3 regions of the Streptomyces sp. NPDC042336 genome follow, and region 2 is predicted to be linked to each of the others. Evidence: predicted binding sites of a transcription regulator. Region 2 holds the regulator's gene; each other region holds the start of a gene.

The links. The regulator HrcA, encoded in region 2, represses chaperone genes, less so after heat shock. The targets are predictions, from matches to a motif close to TTNGCACTCNGNNNNNCNGAGTGCNAA.
Region 1: a site for HrcA is predicted at 1,917-1,943, ahead of groES (co-chaperone GroES). Genes of this name have one in related genera too.
Region 3: a site for HrcA is predicted at 2,164-2,190, ahead of groL (chaperonin GroEL). Genes of this name have one in related genera too.

Annotation. Positions count from the first base shown of each region.
Region 1 covers NZ_JBVJEA010000008.1:9,886-16,421, reverse strand. The annotation lists gene groL (chaperonin GroEL) at 1-1,320, opposite strand, end outside; gene groES (co-chaperone GroES) at 1,462-1,770, opposite strand; gene ACZ6IM_RS18735 (polysaccharide deacetylase family protein) at 2,093-2,830, opposite strand; gene ACZ6IM_RS18730 (polysaccharide deacetylase family protein) at 2,827-3,747, opposite strand; gene ACZ6IM_RS18725 (class I SAM-dependent methyltransferase) at 3,838-5,028, shown strand; gene ACZ6IM_RS18720 (RNA polymerase sigma factor) at 5,025-6,281, opposite strand; gene ACZ6IM_RS18715 (YciI family protein) at 6,346-6,536, opposite strand, start outside.
Region 2 covers NZ_JBVJEA010000001.1:585,229-591,764, reverse strand. The annotation lists gene ACZ6IM_RS02770 (16S rRNA (uracil(1498)-N(3))-methyltransferase) at 1-301, opposite strand, end outside; gene ACZ6IM_RS02765 (nitronate monooxygenase) at 298-1,428, opposite strand; gene dnaJ (molecular chaperone DnaJ) at 1,653-2,789, opposite strand; gene hrcA (heat-inducible transcriptional repressor HrcA) at 2,790-3,806, opposite strand; gene ACZ6IM_RS02750 (MBL fold metallo-hydrolase) at 3,956-4,690, shown strand; gene ACZ6IM_RS02745 (DUF3097 domain-containing protein) at 4,725-5,546, shown strand; gene ACZ6IM_RS02740 (Uma2 family endonuclease) at 5,524-6,120, opposite strand; gene hemW (radical SAM family heme chaperone HemW) at 6,203-6,536, opposite strand, start outside.
Region 3 covers NZ_JBVJEA010000005.1:386,559-393,094, forward strand. The annotation lists gene ACZ6IM_RS14635 (NADH:flavin oxidoreductase) at 1-142, opposite strand, end outside; gene groL (chaperonin GroEL) at 377-2,002, opposite strand; gene ACZ6IM_RS14645 (cold-shock protein) at 2,328-2,531, opposite strand; gene ACZ6IM_RS14650 (ubiquitin-like small modifier protein 1) at 2,951-3,226, opposite strand; gene thrC (threonine synthase) at 3,223-4,542, opposite strand; SAM riboswitch class I at 4,560-4,707, opposite strand; gene ACZ6IM_RS14660 (glucosyl-3-phosphoglycerate synthase) at 4,849-5,793, shown strand; gene ACZ6IM_RS14665 (trehalose-6-phosphate synthase) at 5,876-6,536, shown strand, end outside.

The sequences.
Region 1 (6,536 bases), on a different contig from region 2:
GACACCGGTGGCCTCGTCGCCGGTCTTGCCGAGGTTGCCCTCCAGCACCTTGACGGCGTGGACCAGCGCGGAGCCACCACCGGAGACGATGCCCTCCTCGACCGCGGCGCGGGTCGCGGAGATGGCGTCCTCCAGACGGTGCTTGCGCTCCTTCAGCTCCACCTCGGTGGCGGCGCCGACCTTGATCACGCACACGCCTCCGGCCAGCTTCGCGAGGCGCTCCTGGAGCTTCTCGCGGTCCCAGTCGGAGTCGGTGGACTCGATCTCGGCCTTGATCTGGTTGATGCGGCCCTCGACCTCGTCGCGCTTGCCGGCACCGTCGACGATGGTGGTGTCGTCCTTGGTGACGGTGATGCGGCGGGCGGTGCCGAGCACGTCCAGGCCGACCTGGTCGAGCTTGAGGCCGACCTCCTCGGAGATGACCGTGGCGCCGGTGAGGACGGCCATGTCCTGCAGCATCGCCTTGCGGCGGTCGCCGAAGCCGGGGGCCTTGACGGCCACCGCGTTGAAGGTGCCGCGGATCTTGTTGACGACGAGGGTGGAGAGCGCCTCGCCCTCCAGGTCCTCGGCGATGATCAGCAGCGGCTTGGAGGCGTTGGCCTGGATGACCTTCTCCAGCAGCGGCAGCAGGTCCGCGATGGAGGAGATCTTGCCCTGGTTGATCAGGATGTACGGGTCGTCGAGGACGGCCTCCATGCGCTCCTGGTCCGTCACGAAGTACGGCGACAGGTAGCCCTTGTCGAAGGCCATGCCCTCGGTGAAGTCCAGCTCCAGACCGAAGGTGTTGGACTCCTCGACGGTGATGACACCGTCCTTGCCGACCTTGTCCATCGCCTCGGCGATCAGCTCGCCGACCTGCTGGTCCTGGGCGGACAGCGCGGCCACGGCGGCGATGTCGGACTTCTCGTCGATCGGGCGGGCGGTGGCGAGAAGGTCTTCCGACACGGCGGCGACGGCCGCGTCGATGCCCTTCTTCAGCAGCGCCGGGGAGGCACCGGCGGCGACGTTCTTCAGGCCCTCGCGCACGAGCGCCTGGGCGAGCACGGTGGCGGTGGTGGTGCCGTCACCCGCGATGTCGTTGGTCTTGGTCGCCACCTCCTTCACCAGCTGGGCGCCGAGGTTCTCGTACGGGTCCTCGACCTCGACCTCGCGGGCGATGGTGACGCCGTCGTTGGTGATGGTGGGGGCGCCGAACTTCTTGTCGATGACGACGTTGCGGCCCTTGGGGCCGATCGTCACCTTCACGGTGTCGGCGAGCTTGTTGACGCCGCGCTCGAGGGCGCGACGGGCGTCCTCGTCGAACTTCAGGATCTTCGCCATGGGAGCGTGAGCCCTCTTCCGGAAATCTTGGGGTTATACGGCAACTGCGCCCCCGACGCCCGGCTTTTTATGGTCGCGGGAGCCAGGGGCGCAGCTGGAAAGCAAGGTGCTTCGGTGAAGTGAAGAGCTACTTCGCCACTTCTACTTCTCGACGATCGCGAGCACGTCGCGGGCCGAGAGGACGAGGTACTCCTCGCCGTTGTACTTCACCTCGGTGCCGCCGTACTTGCTGTAGAGCACGACGTCGCCGACGCTGACGTCGAGCGGAAGACGGTTGCCGTCCTCGAAGCGGCCCGGGCCCACGGCCAGGACGACGCCCTCCTGGGGCTTCTCCTTGGCGGTGTCCGGAATGACCAGGCCCGAAGCCGTGGTCTGCTCGGCGTCGAGCGGCTGGACCACGATGCGGTCCTCGAGCGGCTTGATGGCAACCTTGGAGCTGGCGGTCGTCACGATCCGACCTCCCCCTTCGGAGATCTCACGGGGTTAACTGTCTGAGGTGGCGACCAGGTCGATCCGTCGTCGCGGGTGCCGGACCTGCCCGTCGCTGTGTTGGCACTCTCCGGTGGGGAGTGCCAGAGCCGAGACTATGACCGCGGTTAGCACTCGGTCAAGCGGAGTGCCAATGCCGGCGGCGCGTCGGCGGAGATTTTCGGGTGAACGCCGGGTCGTGGAGGGCACCCGGCACGGGTGTGGGCGTCGCCGGGGGCCGCCGCCCCCAGACCCCCGCTTTCGGCCCCGACGGCCTCGTGCTCGAACGCCGGACGGGCTGTGGCTACAGGTACTTTTCCAAGTTGCCCACCGTCAGCCCCTGCTCCTCGATCGTCTCCAGCAGGCGTGCCGTGCGGGCCGCCAGGTTCGCGGCCGTCGGGTGGTCCGGGTCCACGGCCACGATGTCGCCGGGGTGGAGGCGGTGGTCGCCGCGCGTGTACGTGAGGGCGCCCTCGGCGTCGAGGGTGGCGCGCCACAGGACGAGGGCCGTGATGCCGCAGTCGGCGGCGGCGCGCAGGGTCGTGGTGTCGTACGTGCCGTGCGGCGGGCGGAAGAGGTGGGCGCGGACGCCGAAGCGCGACTGGAGCTTGGTCTGCTGGCCGCAGATCTCGGCGCGCTGGCCGGTGTACGGCAGGCCGCGCAGGGAGCGGTGGTCGAGCGTGTGGTTCTGCAGGCTCGCACCGAACGGACGCAGCCGGGCGAGGTCGCCGTACGCCGGTCCGGCGACGGTGTCGGTGAGGAACAGGGTGACCGGGAGGCGGCGTTCGCGGACCAGGCCGGTGAAGGCGGGGTCGCGCCCGGCGCCGTCGTCGTACGTGAGGAAGACGACCCGGTCGGTGGTGCGGACGTGGTCGACGACGGGCGGCAGGGTCCGGCCCCGGTCGGCGTCCCTGCCGCTCTTCTGGGCCGGGTCCCCGGCCGCCGCGTGCGGGACGGGGGCGGCCGGCCGGTCGCAGGCGGCGAGCGGGAGCAGCAGGGCGGCCAGGGCGGCGCCGGCCGGGCGGAACCGCCCTCGCCTCACAGGTAGTCCTCCAGGCGGGCGACCGCGTACCCGTCGGCGGTGATCCGGTCCAGGAAGCGGCGGACCATGTCGGTCATCGTGCCGTCCCAGTCGTCGGTGCCCCGGAAGTGGGTGAGGACGATGTCGCCGGGGTGCAGGTCCTGGTCCCACTCGCGGTACTCCCAGTGGTCGACGTACACCTCCTCGCTCCAGATCGGGGCGTACTCGATGCCGCAGGACTTGGCGGCGCGCAGGGTGTCGCCGTCGTAGTTGCCGTAGGGCGGGCGGAAGAGGACGGGGCGCTTGCCGTAGTGCTTCTCCATGACGTCCTGCATGCCGCAGATCTCCCGCTTCTGCTCCTCGTAGGAGAGCGCGGGCAGGTAGGGGTGGCTCAGGGTGTGGTTGTTGAGGGTGACGCCGCGGGCCTGCATCTTCTTGAAGTAGCCGTAGTCGTCCTTGATCTCCTCGTCGGTGAGGAAGACGGTGTACGGGATCTTCAGCTCGCTCATCATCTTCAGGAACGCCGGGTCCTTCTCGGCGCCGTCGTCGATGGTGAGGAAGACGACCTTCTCCTTGGTGGGCACCGTGGTGAAGACCGGAGGGAGGTCGTCCTCCTCCTGGCCGTCGACCTCGAAGCCCTCGCGGGGCTTGATCTCCGGCTTCTTCTCGGGGGGTGCGGGGGCCGTCAGCGGGACCCTCTTGAGGTCCCAGCGCTTGGCGGCGGCGGCCAGCGCGGCCCGGGCCTCACGCGCCTTCGCCGCGCCGTCGACCGCGCGGGCCGGGGGCGCCTGCTGGCCGGGGGCACCCCGCACCTCGGGGGTGTCGTCCTGCGCGCAGCCGGCGGCGAGGGCGGCGACGGCGAGGACGGCGGTGGCACGAGGCACCCGGGACAGGCGACGCGACGCCCGACTTTTGTCATTTTGTACGACTGCTCGCATGGTGCCGGATCCTCGCAGTCACCGGCCGCCGAGCCCGGCACGACACCGCGCCGCAGGCACACCGTCCACCGACTGGCCCACAATGAGTCGGTGAACGACCTGGACTCCTTCCGCGCCCTGCTCGCCCCCGAAGGCCGCGCGCTCCTCGACGAGGTCCGCGACACCGACCCCGCGCGGGAGTTGGCGGTCGCGACCCGGCTGCGGCGCACGCATCCCGCCGGGCTGGTCTCGGCGGCTCTCGGGCAGGCGCGGCTGCGGCAGCGCGCGGTGGCGAAGTTCGGGGCCGAGGACGCCGGACGGATGCTCTTCACGCCCAACGGGGTCGAGCAGTCGACGCGCGCGAGTGTGGCGGCGTACCGGGCCGAGTGCCTCCAGGCGCTCGGGGTGCGGGCCGTCGCCGACCTGTGCTGCGGGATCGGTGGCGACGCGATCGCGTTCGCCCGCGCCGGGATCCGGGTCCTCGCCGTCGACCGGGATCCGCTGACCTGTGCGGCAGCCCGCGCCAACGCCGACGCGCTCGGTCTCGCCGACCTGATCGAGGTGCGTGAGGCCGATGTGACGGAGGTGGACACGGCCGGGTACGACGCCGTGTTCGTGGACCCCGCCCGGCGTTCCTCCAAGCGCGGCCGGATCTTCGATCCGGAGGCCTACTCCCCTCCCCTGTCCTGGGCCGTGTCCGCCGCGCTCGGTGCACCGCTCGGACTGCTGAAGATCGCGCCCGGCATTCCGCACGAGGCGATCCCCCCGGAAGCGACGGCCGAGTGGGTCTCGGACGGCGGGGACGTCAAGGAGGCGATGCTGTGGTTCGGCCCGGACGTGACGCCGGGGGCGCGGCGGGCGACGCTGCTGCCCGCCGGAGCGGGGATCCACGCGACCCCCGCGACCATGCTCCCGGACCCCGGGGTCCGGCCGGTCGGCAGGTACCTGTACGAGCCGGACGGCGCCGTCATCCGCGCCCACCTGGTCGCCGAGGTGGCCGACGAACTGGACGGCGGGCTGATCGACCCGACCATCGCCTACGTCACCGCCGACGAACGGCACAGCACGCCCTACGCCACCGCCTACGAGATCACCGACCGGATGCCGTTCAACGTCAAGAAGCTGAAGGCGCTGCTGCGGGAGCGCGGGGTCGGGACGCTGACCGTGAAGAAGCGGGGCTCGGCGGTCGAGCCGGAGGAACTGCGGAAGAAGGTCAAGCCGCAGGGCCCGAACGCCGCGACCGTGTTCCTGACCCGGGTCGCGGGGGCGCCGACGATGCTGATCGGGCACCCGGCGCGTTAACCGGTCGCCTCCTGCCCGCGGCGCAGCAGGAGTGCGCGTTCGCGGGTGTTGCGGGTCAGGGACGCCGCCCGTTCGAACTCCGCGCGGGCCTCGGCCGTGCGGCCCAGGCGGAGCAGGAGGTCGCCGCGGACGCTGGGGAGCAGGTGGTAGCCGCGCAGGGCGGGTTCGGCGGCGAGGGCGTCGACGAGGGCCAGGGCGGGGGCCGGGCCCTCGGCCATGGAGACGGCGACCGCGCGGTTGAGTTCGACGACCGGGGACGGGGCGCGGGCCGCGAGCAGGCCGTAGAGCGTGGCGATGCGGGGCCAGTCCGTCTCCTCGTACGTGTAGGCCGTCGCGTGGCAGGCGGCGATCGCGGCCTGGAGGACGTACGGGCCCGGGGCGCCGGAGCCGGAGGTGGCGCCGGCGTGGTCGAGGGCGGTGAGGCCGCGGGCGATGAGCAGGCGGTTCCAGCGGTGGCGGTTCTGGTGCTCCAGGAGGACGGGCTCGCCGTCGGGGCCGGTGCGGGCGGCGGTGCGGGAGGACTGGAACTCCAGCAGCGCGGTCAGGCCGTGGACCTCCGGTTCCTTCGGCATCAGGGCGGACAGGACGCGGGCCAGGCGCAGGGCGTCCTCGCACAGGGCGGGGCGGAGCCAGTCGTCGCCCGCGGTGGCCGCGTACCCCTCGTTGAAGATCAGGTAGATGACCTCCAGGACCGAGCCGAGGCGGGCCGCGCGGTCGGGGCCGTACGGCACCTCGAAGCCGATGTTCTTCCTGGCCAGGGTGCGTTTGGCGCGCACGATGCGCTGGGCGACCGTCGGCTCGGGGACGAGGCAGGCGCGGGCGATCTCCGGCGTGGTCAGTCCGCCGAGCAGGCGGAGGGTGAGGGCGATGCGGGCCTCGGCGGACAGCACGGGGTGGCAGGCGGTGAAGACCAGGCGCAGCAGGTCGTCGTCGATGTCCTCGGGGTCGGCCAGCTCCCCGGGCGGGGGCGCCGACGCGGGCAGGTCCCGGCCGATCTCCGCGAGCTTGCGGGCGTAGGTCTCCCGGCGCCGGATCAGGTCGACGGCGCGGCGGCGGGCGGTGGCCATGAGCCAGGCGCCCGGGTTGTCGGGCACGCCGTCCCGGGGCCACTGCTCCACGGCCGCGACCAGGGCGTCCTGGGTGAGTTCCTCGGCGATGCCGACGTCCCGGACGAGCCGGGCCACGCCGGCGATGACGCGGGGCGACTCCAGCCGGAAGACGGTTTCGAGGGCGGCGGTGGGCTGCGGTTCCACAGCCCACCATGCAACACCCTCGGGGCGCCGGGGCAAAACGGGACGCGGTCCGCCCCGCGTCGGCTCAGCCCTCCATCAGCTGCCGCACCTCGCAGGTCACCGTCCAGTACTCCTCGTGCGTCTTCAGGAACCGCTTGGTCCACTCGATCGCCTCGGCCTGGTCCTTGGCCTGGAGGAGGGCGTAGCCGCCGATGACCTCCTTGGTCTCGGTGAAGGGTCCGTCGGTGACGGAGAGCTGTCCGCCCTCGTAGTGGA
Region 2 (6,536 bases):
CGACGGCCAGCTCACCGCGGTCGCCCTTGGGCAGGGCCTGGACGACGGTGATCCGGGGCTGCTCGGCGGGCTCCTCGCGCACGCCGCCGACGACGGTGACGACCAGGCGGTCCTTGCCCTCGGCGGACTTCACGACGCCCTCGGCCCAGCGGCCCCTCCCGTCGGTGAGGACGACGTCCTCGCCCGCCCGCAGGCGCTTCACGGAGACGGCGTGCCGCCCCTCCGGGCCGCCGAGGACGTACTCCCCCGCGGGCAGGTCCTCCGGCCGCAGGGAGTCGGCCACGAACACCGGTGCCGTCATCGTGCGCCGCCTCCCGCCGCATAGCCCGACAACGCTGTCCCGGCGGCGGCGAGTTCGGCCGCCAGCACCTCCACCAGCTGTCCGGCGGGCAGTTCCCGGGCCATCCGGTGGCCCTGTCCCGCCCACAGTGCCATCCCCTGCGCGTCGCCCGCCTTCGCCGCCGCCCTGCGCACCGGCGCGGTGAGGTGGTGCACCTCGGGGTAGGCGGCCGGGGCGTAGGGGCCGTGCTCGCGCAGGAAGCGGTTGACCAGGGCGCGGGCGGGGCGGCCGGAGAAGGCCCGGGTGAGTTCGGTGCGGACGAACAGCGGGTTGGTCAGCGCCTGCTTGTGCAGGTCGTGGGCGCCGGACTCCGGAGTGGCGAGGAACGCGGTGCCGAGCTGGGCCGCGCTCGCGCCGGCCGCGAGGACCGCGGCGATCTGGGTGCCGCGCATGATGCCGCCGGCGGCGACGATCGGCAGGTTCACCGCCTCCCGGACCTGGGCGACCAGCGACAGCAGGCCGGTGCCGGCGCCGCCGGTCTCCGGGTTGTCCCGGTGGGTGCCCTGGTGGCCGCCGGCCTCGACACCCTGGGCGATCACCGCGTCGGCGCCGGACTGCTCGACGGCCCGGGCCTCGTCCGCGGTGGTCGCGCCGACCAGGGCGAAGGTGCCCACGCGGTGCAGGGAGTCGACGACCTCGCGGCTCGGGACGCCGAAGTGGAAGGACACCACCGGTACGGGGTTGTCCAGCAGCACGGCGAGCTTGGTGTCGTAGCCGTCGTCCCGGCCGCAGTCGGGGTCGCCCAGCTCCGTCTCGTACCAGGCGGCCTCGCCGGCCAGCTGGTGGGCGTAGACGTCGACGGCGGCGGCGTTGAAGGGCACGGCGTCGGCCGCTCCGGCGGAGCCGGTGGCCGCGCCGGGGGTCTCCGGCTGCGGGAGGAAGAGGTTGACGCCGAACGGTCGGCTCGTCAGCCCCCGCAGCTGTTTGATCTCCTGGTACATCCCGTCCGCGGTCTTGTACCCGGCGGCCAGGAAGCCCAGCCCGCCCGCCTCGGACACCGCGGCCGCGAGCCGTGGCACGGAGACGCCGCCCGCCATGGGCGCCTGCACGATCGGGTAGGGGAAGAGATCGGTCAGTGCGGAGGACATGACGGCATGTTGTCACGTCCTCCACACAAGTCCGAATCCGGGCTTCCGTCGGCATACGCCAGAAGCATCCGCTTCCCCGGCAGGGCGTCAGCGCCCGTTGAAGGCGTCCTTCAGCCGGGAGAACAGCCCCTGCTGCCCCGGCTGACCGTGCCTGCCCGGGGGCAACCCCCGGACCCCGGCAGCCCCCGCGCCGGCACAGCCGACCCGCCCCGCCGAGCTGCGCGTCAGCGCCCGTTGAAGGCGTCCTTCAGCCGGGAGAACAGCCCCTGCTGCCCGGGCTGGAACTGCCCGGTCGGGCGTTCCTCGCCGCGGAGCTTGGCCAGCTCGCGCAGGAGGCGTTCCTGTTCGGGGTCGAGCTTGCCCGGGGTGGTGACCTCGACGTGGACGATGAGGTCGCCGCGGCCGCCGCCGCGCAGGTGGGTGACGCCCCGGCCGTGCTTCGGGATCGACTGGCCGGACTGGGTGCCCGGGCGGATGTCGACCTCCTCCATGCCGTCGAGGGTCTCCAGCGGCACCTTGGTGCCGAGGGCCGCCGCCGTCATCGGGATGGTGACCGTGCAGTGCAGGTCGTCGCCGCGGCGCTGGAAGGTGGAGTGCGGCAGCTCGTGGATCTCGACGTACAGGTCGCCGGCGGGGCCGCCGCCGGGGCCGACCTCGCCCTCGCCCGCGAGCTGGATCCGGGTGCCGTTGTCGACACCGGCCGGGATCTTCACGGTCAGGGTGCGCCGGGAGCGGACCCGGCCGTCGCCCGCGCACTCCGGGCACGGGGTCGGGACCACGGTGCCGAAGCCCTGGCACTGCGGGCAGGGGCGCGAGGTCATGACCTGGCCCAGGAAGGACCGGGTGACCTGCGAGACCTCACCGCGGCCGCGGCACATGTCACACGTCTGCGCCGACGTGCCCGGCGCCGCACCCTCGCCGTTGCAGGTGTTGCAGACGACCGCGGTGTCGACCTGGATGTCCTTGGTCGTACCGAACGCGGCCTCGTCCAGCTCCACCTCGATGCGGATCATCGCGTCCTGGCCGCGGCGGGTGCGCGAGCGCGGCCCGCGCTGCGACGCCGTACCGAAGAACGCGTCCATGATGTCCGAGAAGTTCCCGAAGCCGCCCGCGCCGAAGCCGCCCGCACCACCGCCGGCGGCCTGCGAGAGGGGGTCGCCGCCGAGGTCGTAGACCTGCTTCTTCTGCGGGTCCGACAACACCTCGTAGGCGGCGTTGATCTCCTTGAACCGCTCCTGGGTCTTCGGATCGGGGTTGACGTCCGGGTGCAGCTCGCGGGCGAGCCTCCGGAACGCCTTCTTGATCTCGTCCTGGGAAGCGTCGCGGCGCACGCCGAGTACGGCGTAGTAGTCCGTGGCCACCTACGACTCCGCCAGGATCTGTCCGACGTACCGTGCCACTGCGCGTACCGCTCCCATCGTTCCCGGGTAGTCCATGCGGGTCGGTCCGACCACGCCGAGCTTGGCAACCGCCTCGCCGCCCGAACCGTAGCCGACCGACACGACGGACGTTGAGTTGAGTCCTTCGTGGGCGTTCTCATGACCGATCCGTACGGTCACGCCCGGATCCTTCGCCTCGCCGAGCAGCTTGAGGAGCACGACCTGCTCCTCCAGCGCCTCCAGCACCGGCCGGATCACCAAGGGGAAGTCGTGCCCGAAGCGGGTCAGATTGGCGGTGCCGCCGATCATCAGCCGCTCCTCGTTCTCCTCGACCAGCGTCTCCAGGAGAGTGGAGAGCACGGTGGAGACCGTACCGCGATCCTCGGCCTCGAAGGGCTCCGCCAGATCTTCCACCAGAGCCGGCACATCCGTGAAACGGCGTCCCGCGACCCGGCTGTTGAGCCGCGCCCGCAGATCGGCCAGCGAAGCCTCGCCGAACGGCGCCGGGCAGTCCACCATCCGCTGCTCGACCCGGCCGGTGTCCGTGATCAGCACCAGCATCAGGCGCGCGGGCGCGAGCGAGAGCAGCTCCACGTGCCGCACGGTCGAGCGGGTCAGCGACGGGTACTGCACGACCGCGACCTGCCGGGTGAGCTGCGCGAGCAGCCGCACCGTGCGGGCCACCACGTCGTCGAGGTCGACGGCGCCCTCCAGGAAGTTCTGGATGGCACGCCGCTCGGGCGCGGTCATCGGCTTGACGCCGGCCAGCTTGTCGACGAAGAGCCGGTAGCCCTTGTCGGTCGGGATGCGCCCGGCGCTGGTGTGCGGCTGGGCGATGAACCCCTCGTCCTCCAGGGCCGCCATGTCATTGCGCACGGTGGCCGGGGAGACACCGAGGTTGTGCCGCTCGGTGAGGGCCTTGGAACCGACCGGCTCCTCGGTGCCGACGTAGTCCTGGACGATGGCACGCAGCACCTTCAGCCTGCGTTCACTGAGCATCGGCGCGCACCTCCAGCTGTCCGTCCGCCCGTTTCCGGCCTGTCTGTCCTGGCACTCATGGCTCGCGAGTGCCAGACTTCCCCGGCCCAGTGTACGGCCGTGGGGTACGCCCCCGGCAAGGCCGGGGCGATGCCGTTAGCGTCGTCGCCGTGACGGTGACTTGGGAAGAGCGGGGCTGGGAGCGGCTGGCGGACGGGGCGGGGCGGTGCCGGCTGCCGGGATGGGACTGCACGGCGGGGCTGGTGCTCGGCGCGGACGCGGCGCTGATGGTGGACGCGGGGTCGAGCCTCGACGAGGGCGCCCGGCTGCGCGAGGGGGCGCGGCGGCTCGCCGGCCGCCGTGTGACACATCTCGCGCTGACCCACCCGCACTTCGACCACGTCTTCGGCGCCGCGGCGTTCGAGGGCGCGGAGGTGTACGGCGCCACGGGCGCGGGCGCGCTGTTCGCGCCGGGCGGACGGGGGCGGGAGGCGCTGCGCGCGGACGCGGTGGCGGAGGGCCTGGACGCGCGCCGGGCGGCGGAAGCGGCGGACGCGCTCGTCCCCGTCCGGCACGAGGTCCGCGGCGAGTGCGGGCTCGACCTGGGCGGTGGACGGCGGGTCCTGCTGGCCGACGTGGGCCCGGGCCACACCGGGCACGACCTCGCGGTGCTGGTGCCGGGCGCCCCGGCGGTCGTCTTCTGCGGCGACCTGGTCGAGGAGTCCGGCGAGCCGCAGGCGGGCCCCGACGCCGTACCGGCGCGCTGGCCGGCCGCCCTGGACCGGCTGCTGGAGCTGGGCGGTGCCGACGCGCTGTACGTACCCGGTCACGGAGCGGTGGTGGACGCGGCCTTCGTCCGGGCCCAACGGGACGCGCTGGCCGCCCGGTTCGGCGTGTCGCGCTGATCACGGAGCGGGCGTTCCTCGTATCGTCGGGAGAATGCGCCAGTACTCCGCCGACCTGACCCCTCCGTGGAAGAAACCGCAGCCCGTCCCCGAGGTACCGGCCGATCCCGGCCTGGTGGTCGAGGAGCCCGGCACCGGGTTCTGCGGCGCCGTGATCGGCTGCGAGGCGGGCACGGTGACCCTGGAGGACCGCTTCGGCAAGCACCGGGTGTTCCCGATGGAACCGCGCGGCTTCCTGCTGGAGGGCCGCGTGGTGACGCTGGTCCGCCCGTCCTCCACCGGTCCGGCGCGCTCCGCCCCCTCCCGTACGGCGTCCGGTTCGGTCGCCGTCCCCGGCGCGCGGGCACGGGTGGCGCGCGCCGGGCGCATCTACGTCGAGGGGCGGCACGACGCCGAGCTGGTCGAGAAGGTCTGGGGCGACGACCTGCGCATCGAGGGCGTGGTCGTGGAGTACCTGGGCGGCGTGGACGACCTGCCGTCGATCGTCGCCGACTTCGCCCCGGGCCCGGACGCACGGCTCGGCGTCCTGGTGGACCACCTGGTGCCGGGTTCGAAGGAGTGGCGGATCGCGGAGGCGGTGACGAGCGAGCACGCGCTGGTCGTGGGCCACCCGTACATCGACATCTGGGAGGCCGTGAAGCCGTCGTCGGTCGGCATCGACGCCTGGCCACGCGTCCCCCACGGCCAGGACTGGAAGACGGGGGTGTGCCGGGCCCTGGGGTGGCCGTCGGAGAACACGGGCGCGGTGTGGCAGGCGATCCTGGCGCGGGTGAGGTCCTACAAGGACCTGGAGCCGGAGCTGCTGGGACGGGTGGAGGAGCTGATCGACTTCGTCACGGGTAGCGGTGGGGCCTGACTCCGGTGAACGTCCCGAATGCGCTGGTGTCGAGATCGACGCCCAGAGCCTCCAGCGGCAGTCGGTCGCCGAATTTCACGATCTCCTGAGTCAGGTAGTCGGCCTCCTCACCCTGGCCGGTGGGCTTCGTCAGCAGGACGCACTGCGCCATGATCGGGTCCAGGACGAGGTAGAGGGGGATCTTTCCCGCCGCGTAGATCGAGCGCTTGGTTACGTAGTCCTGGTGGACGCTGGACTTGGAGACGACCTCCACGACCATCGTGACCAACTGGCAGGCCAGCAGGCGACCTGATGCAGGCACAAGCTCCCGCCGCAACACAACCAGGTCCGGCACCGGCTCGCTCGCCTCGTCGAGAATGTCGACGTCCTGGGTCTGCAGACGAGACCAGCGCTGCCGTGGGATCTGGTCCTGCACATCGGCAACAATCATGTTGTGCACGATGTCAGGGCTGGCCATCATCACGATTACCCCCCGGAGAAGCTCCACTTTCACGCCCTCGGGAGGCTCAAGTTCCTGGAAGTACTTGGTCATCCCACGTTCGTCCACAGCGGTCATCTCCGTGGCCCTCCACATCCGCCGCGTCCTTTTGGCGGCAGCTTATGAATCAGACTAGGTTCCGAACCTCCATCCCGCACCGATTCACTCCCCCGAGTGATCAGTCCACCAGGTCCCGCACCACCGCGTCCGCCAGCAGCCGTCCGCGCAGCGTCAGCACCGCGCTCCCCGCCTCGTACGGCCCCTCCTCCAGCAGCCCCTCCGACAGCGCCCGCCGCGACGCCGCGAGCCCCGCCTCCCGCAGCAGCGACAGCGGAACGCCCTCCCGCAGGCGCAGCTCCAGCAGGATGCGCTCGACCCGCCGGTCCTCGTCCGTCAGGATCTCGCGCCCCGCGCCCGGCGACTTCCCCGCCGCCAGCGCGCCCGCGTACGCCCCCGGATGCTTCACGTTCCACCACCGCACGCCCCCCACGTGGGAGTGCGCGCCCGGTCCC
Region 3 (6,536 bases), on a different contig from region 2:
CGCCGGGGACGCCGCCCGGGGAGAACATCCGGGTCATCGGCGCCATCGCGATGCGGTTGGGCACGGTGAGGCCGTTGATCGTGGCCGGGCGGGCGAGCAGTTGGGCGGCGCGGGTGGCGGCCTCGGCGGGGGTGACGGTCACGTGGGGGCTCCTGAGGTGGGTACCGGTCAGTATGTGCGCGCGCATTCAACGCACTCCAACGGGAACGGACCCGCCCCGCCGGACCATTCCGCCCGGCGTCCCGGTGTGACCCGGGCCATAGCGGAAGGGCGTGGGGGACGAGTGGGGGCCGGACACGCCCGAGGGCGGCACCCCCCTCTCGGGGAGTGCCGCCCTCGGTCCGTACTGGACGGTCGATCAACCGGAAGCGGTCGATCAGAAGTCCATGTCACCGCCCGGCATGCCGCCCGGGGCGCCCGCCGCGGCGGCCTTCTCCGGCTTGTCGGCGATGACGGCCTCTGTGGTGAGGAACAGCGCGGCGATGGAGGCGGCGTTCTGCAGGGCAGAGCGGGTCACCTTCGCCGGGTCGATGATGCCCTCGGCGATCATGTCGACGTACTCACCGGTCGCGGCGTTCAGGCCGTGGCCGACGGTCAGGTTGCGGACCTTCTCCACGACGACGCCGCCCTCGAGACCGCCGTTGACGGCGATCTGCTTGAGCGGGGCCTCCAGGGCGAGCTTCACGGCGTTGGCGCCGGTCGCCTCGTCACCCGTCAGCTCCAGCTTCTCGAAGACCTGGGAGGCCTGGAGCAGGGCCACGCCACCACCGGCGACGATGCCCTCCTCGACGGCCGCCTTCGCGTTGCGAACGGCGTCCTCGATGCGGTGCTTGCGCTCCTTGAGCTCGACCTCGGTGGCGGCACCGGCCTTGATGACGGCCACGCCGCCGGCCAGCTTCGCCAGGCGCTCCTGGAGCTTCTCGCGGTCGTAGTCCGAGTCGCTGTTCTCGATCTCGGCGCGGATCTGGTTGACGCGGCCCTGGACCTGGTCGGCCGAGCCGGCGCCGTCCACGATCGTGGTCTCGTCCTTGGTGATGACGACCTTGCGCGCGCTGCCCAGCAGGTCCAGCGTGGCGTTCTCCAGCTTGAGGCCGACCTCCTCGGAGATGACCTCGCCGCCCGTGAGGATGGCGATGTCGCCGAGCATGGCCTTGCGGCGGTCGCCGAAGCCCGGGGCCTTGACGGCGACGGACTTGAAGGTGCCGCGGATCTTGTTGACGACCAGGGTCGACAGTGCCTCGCCCTCGACGTCCTCGGCGATGATCAGCAGCGGCTTGCCCGACTGCATGACCTTCTCCAGGAGCGGCAGCAGGTCCTTGACGTTGCCGATCTTGGAGTTGGCGATCAGGATGTACGGGTCGTCGAGCGACGCCTCCATACGCTCCATGTCGGTGGCGAAGTACGCCGAGATGTAGCCCTTGTCGAAGCGCATACCCTCGGTGAGCTCCAGCTCCAGACCGAAGGTCTGGGACTCCTCGACGGTGATGACGCCTTCCTTGCCGACCTTGTCCATGGCCTCGGCGATCAGCTCGCCGATCTGGGTGTCGGCGGCGGAGATGGAGGCCGTGGAGGCGATCTGCTCCTTGGTCTCGACATCCTTGGCCTGCTCGAGCAGGGCGGCGGAGACGGCCTCGACGGCCTTCTCGATGCCGCGCTTGAGGGCCATCGGGTTGGCGCCGGCGGCTACGTTGCGCAGGCCCTCCTTGACCAGGGCCTGGGCGAGAACGGTCGCGGTGGTCGTACCGTCACCGGCGACGTCGTCCGTCTTCTTGGCGACTTCCTTGACCAGCTCGGCGCCGATCTTCTCGTACGGGTCCTCGAGCTCGATCTCCTTGGCGATGGAGACACCATCGTTGGTGATCGTGGGGGCGCCCCACTTCTTCTCGAGGACGACGTTGCGGCCCTTGGGGCCGAGCGTCACCTTGACGGCGTCCGCGAGCTGGTTCATGCCGCGCTCGAGGCCGCGCCGCGCCTCCTCGTCGAACGCGATGATCTTGGCCATGTGAAGTGGTCCCTCCAGGACTGGGGGTGATTCCTTCGGACCGCGCCCGCGCCCGCGACGGACGGCTCGCCGACCTTGTGGTTCCTTCCCCACCCGGCCCGCGGGCCTCACCGACCCGGTCCTTCGTTGTCACTCTCACCTTCAGAGTGCTAACGCAATGATTAGCACTCGGCATGGTCGAGTGCAAGCGCCTCTCGGGGATCGGGGCCCGCCGTCAGCCGCCCGCGAACAAGGTCCCGGCGGGCATCCGGACAGGCCGAAGGGCCCGTACCCAGTGGGTACGGGCCCTTCGGACGAAGGCCGGGTGCTGCGCTGGCCGCGCGTCTCAGGCGCTGAGGCGAACCATGTCGGCCTGCGGGCCCTTCTGACCCTGCGAGATCTCGAACTCGACCCGCTGGCCTTCTTCGAGGGTGCGGTAGCCGTCCATCTGAATCGCGCTGTAGTGGACGAAAACATCCGCACCACCGTCGACCGCGATGAAGCCGTACCCCTTCTCCGCGTTGAACCACTTGACGGTGCCCTGAGCCATGCCTAACTCCCCTATTACTGGCCCTTGCACAGATCCGCACTTCGCGGACCCGGGTCAGACCTCGCCCCCTCACGACTGGGGGCGTGCGCCGGAACGCGTCGACCGCGGCTGAATGTATCTGTCCAACTGCCGTCTGCAACAGGTCAATCGGACGAGAAATCTGGACGCACCCGGTCCGGAATGTGGCGAGAATTCGCCTGAATTCGGGTCAAGTCGGGGCACACAAAGGGAACAAAAGCCGCAGAATACGCACGCACTTTGGCTACTTCTTGTCGGGCGGGCGGCAGGAATTAACGGTTCCCGTTGTGCTGATCGGGAGCGCGTTCCCCAACTCTACCGCGCTCAATCACATGGAATTGCCCCCTCCGTTTCTCTTACGGAGAGGGCAATACGCACTACAAGGTGTATCTGCTACCGCCTCATCCGCCGGCGACCGCGGGGATGATCGAGACGCCCGCACCGTCCGGGGTGGCGGTCTCCAGGCCCTGCTCGAAGCGGACGTCGTCGTCGTTGACGTAGACGTTGACGAAGCGGCGCAGCTTGCCCTGGTCGTCCAGGACGCGGGCGGCGATGCCGGTGTGGTTCTTCTCCAGGTCGGAGATGACCTCCCCGAGGGTGGCACCGTCGGCGCTCACCTCGGCCTTGCCACCGGTGTAGGTACGCAGGATGGTCGGGATACGAACGGTCACGCTCATGCGAGGCCAGCCTCTCGGAAGGAGTCCAGGTTCGGGCGGATCGTGGCGGTCAGGCCGGTGCCGGCCACCGCGTCGAGGGTCTTGAGGCCGTCGCCGGTGTTCAGGACGACCGTGGTGAGCGACGGGTCCAGCACGCCGTTCTCGATCAGCTTCTTGGTGACGCCGACGGTCACGCCGCCCGCCGTCTCCGCGAAGATGCCCTCCGTGCGGGCGAGCAGCTTGATCGCGTCCACGACCTGCTCGTCGGTCACGTCCTCCACGGCGCCGCCGGTGCGGCGGGCGATGTCGAGGACGTAGGGGCCGTCGGCCGGGTTGCCGATGGCCAGTGACTTGGCGATGGTGTTCGGCTTCTGCGGGCGGACCACGTCGTGGCCGGCCTTGTACGCCGTGGAGACCGGCGAGCAGCCCTCGGCCTGCGCGCCGAAGATCTTGTACGGCCGGTCCTCGACCAGGCCGAGCTCGATCAGCTCCTTCAGCCCCTTGTCGATCTTCGTCAGCTGGGAGCCGGAGGCGATCGGCACGACGATCTGGTCGGGCAGCCGCCAGCCGAGCTGCTCGCAGATCTCGTACGCGAGGGTCTTGGAACCCTCGGCGTAGTACGGCCGCAGGTTGACGTTGACGAAGCCCCAGCCCTCGCCGGCCGAGTCGCCGATCAGCTCGGAGCAGAAGCGGTTCACGTCGTCGTAGTTGCCCTCGATGCCGACCAGCTCGCCGCCGTAGACGGCGGCCATCACGACCTTGCCCTGCTCCAGGTCGTGCGGGATGAAGACGCAGGAGCGGAAACCGGCCCGGGCGGCGGCGGCGCCGACGGCACCGGCGAGGTTGCCGGTGGAGGAGCAGGAGAGGGTGGTGAAGCCGAAGGCGCGGGCGGCCTCGATGGCCTGGGCGACGACGCGGTCCTTGAAGGAGTGCGTGGGGTTGCCGGAGTCGTCCTTGACGTACAGCCCGCCGGTGACGCCCAGCTCGCGGGCGAGGTTGTCGGCCTTGACGAGCTTGGTCCAGCCGGGGTTGATGTTCGGCTTGGTCGCGACGTCGGCCGGGACGGGCAGCAGGGGGGCGTAGCGCCAGATGTTCGCGGGGCCCGCTTCGATCCGCCCCCGCAGTTCCTCGGTGTCGTAGGCCGAGAAGTCGTAGGCGATCTCGAGGGGGCCGAAACACTCCTCGCAGGCGAAGACCGGTCCGAGCGGGACCCGGTGGCCGCACTCCCGGCAGCTCAGGGCGGCGGCGGGGCCGAGGTCGACGGCGGAACCCGGGGCGGGCGCGGAGTCCGCGGCGTTCGAGGGGTTCGTGGAGCTTTCGGCAGTCTGCACAGCCATGGAGGCGAGGCCCTTTCTCCTCATCTTCCTCACGACGCATCTCGCCGTGAGACGGATTTGGCACCTTCCCTAGCCGGGAGCCTCGCCACGTCCGTGTGACAAGAGCCGGCTGGAGGGTTGCCGGGGCTTCATCGGGCCGTATCCCTCTGCCCCTCTGGATGAGCGGTATGAAGTTGTTTCGCGCTGGTACGCGCGGCGACCCCGGCATGCGGTGGCCCCACGCGTTGTTCAAGACTGTAACCGAAGGCCAGGACGGTTGAGATAGTCGTCCGCACCGCGAGATGGATCACAAAGGAGCCCCGGGACGTGCTGGAAGAAGTCGAGCGCTGGCTGAACGCGCGCTCCTGGTCCGCCGGGGACCGGCCCGTCCAGCACCTTCTGTCCGCCAAGCACGCCACCGGGCAGTCGGTCAGCGTGGTGCTCCCCGCCCTGGACGAGGAGGCGACGGTCGGCGACATCGTCACGGTGATCCGGCGGGAGCTGGTGCTGCGGGCCCCGCTCGTCGACGAGATCGTGGTCGTGGACTCCGGGTCCAGCGACCGCACCTCGGAGGTGGCCGCGGCGGCCGGGGCGCGCGTCGTGCACCGCGACGCGATCCTCCCGCGCATCCCCGCCGTGCCGGGCAAGGGCGAGGTGCTGTGGCGTTCGCTGCTGGTGACCGGCGGGGACATCGTCTGCTTCGTCGACGCCGACCTGCGCGACTTCTCCGCCGACTTCGTCTCCGGGATCGTGGGCCCGCTGCTCACCGATCCGGACGTGCACCTGGTCAAGGCCATGTACGACCGCCCGCTCGGTGCCGCTCCCGGGCAGGGCGGCCGGGTCACGGAGCTGATGGCCCGCCCGCTGCTCAACATGCACTGGCCCCAGCTGGCCGGCTTCGTCCAGCCGCTGGGCGGCGAGTACGCGGCCCGCCGCTCCCTGCTGGAACGGCTCCCCTTCCCGGTCGGCTACGGCGTCGAGCTGGGCATGCTGGTCGACGCCCTGCACCTGGTGGGCCTGGACGCGCTCGCGCAGGTCGACGTGGGGGTCCGCGTCCACCGCCACCAGGACGGGCGGGCGCTGGGCCGGATGGCAGCCGCGATCTACCGCACCGCCCAGCTCCGGCTGGCCCGCGGCCACCTGGTCCGCCCGGCCCTCACCCAGTTCGAACGCGGCGCCGACGGCTTCGAGCCGCACACCTACACCGTGGACACCGAGGAACGCCCCCCGATGACGGAGATCGCGGAGTACACGGCCCGGAGGGTGGCCTGACGGCGGGCCGTGTGACCGAATCGCCGCCGGGGTGGTGTGGGGAGACGTTTGAGGCGGGAGGGGCCGGGCTAGGTTGAGGCGTATGGCTTCAAGGTTCGGTGCTGCTCAGGTGCTGGTCGCCTCCAACCGGGGGCCCGTCTCGTACGAGGTGCGGGAGGACGGGTCGCTGCACGCCAAACGCGGTGGTGGCGGGCTGGTCTCGGGGCTGTCGGCCATCGGACCCGACGCCGGTGCGCTGTGGGTGTGCTCGGCGCTGGGCGAGGGCGACCGCGAGGCGGTGCGGCGCGGGGTCGGCGAGGACGGCGTACGGATGCTGGACGTACCGGCCGAGGTGCACGCGGACGCGTACAACGGGATCGCCAACTCGGTGCTGTGGTTCGTGCACCACATGCTCTACCAGACGCCCCTGGAGCCGGTCTTCGACGCGGAGTTCCGGCGGCAGTGGGCCTCCTACGAGGCCTACAACCGGGCCTTCGCCGAGGCGCTGGCCGAGGAGGCCGCGGAGGGCGCGGTCGCGATCGTCCAGGACTACCACCTGACGCTGGTGCCGGGGATGCTGCGCGAGCTGCGTCCGGACCTCAGGATCGGCCACTTCTCGCACACGCCGTGGGCCCCGGTCGACTACTTCCGGCTGCTGCCGGACGACATCGCCGAGCAGGTGCTGCGCGGGATGCTGGGCGCCGACCGGCTCGGCTTCCTCACCCGGCGCTGGGCCGACGCGTTCACCGCCTGCTGCGACGCCG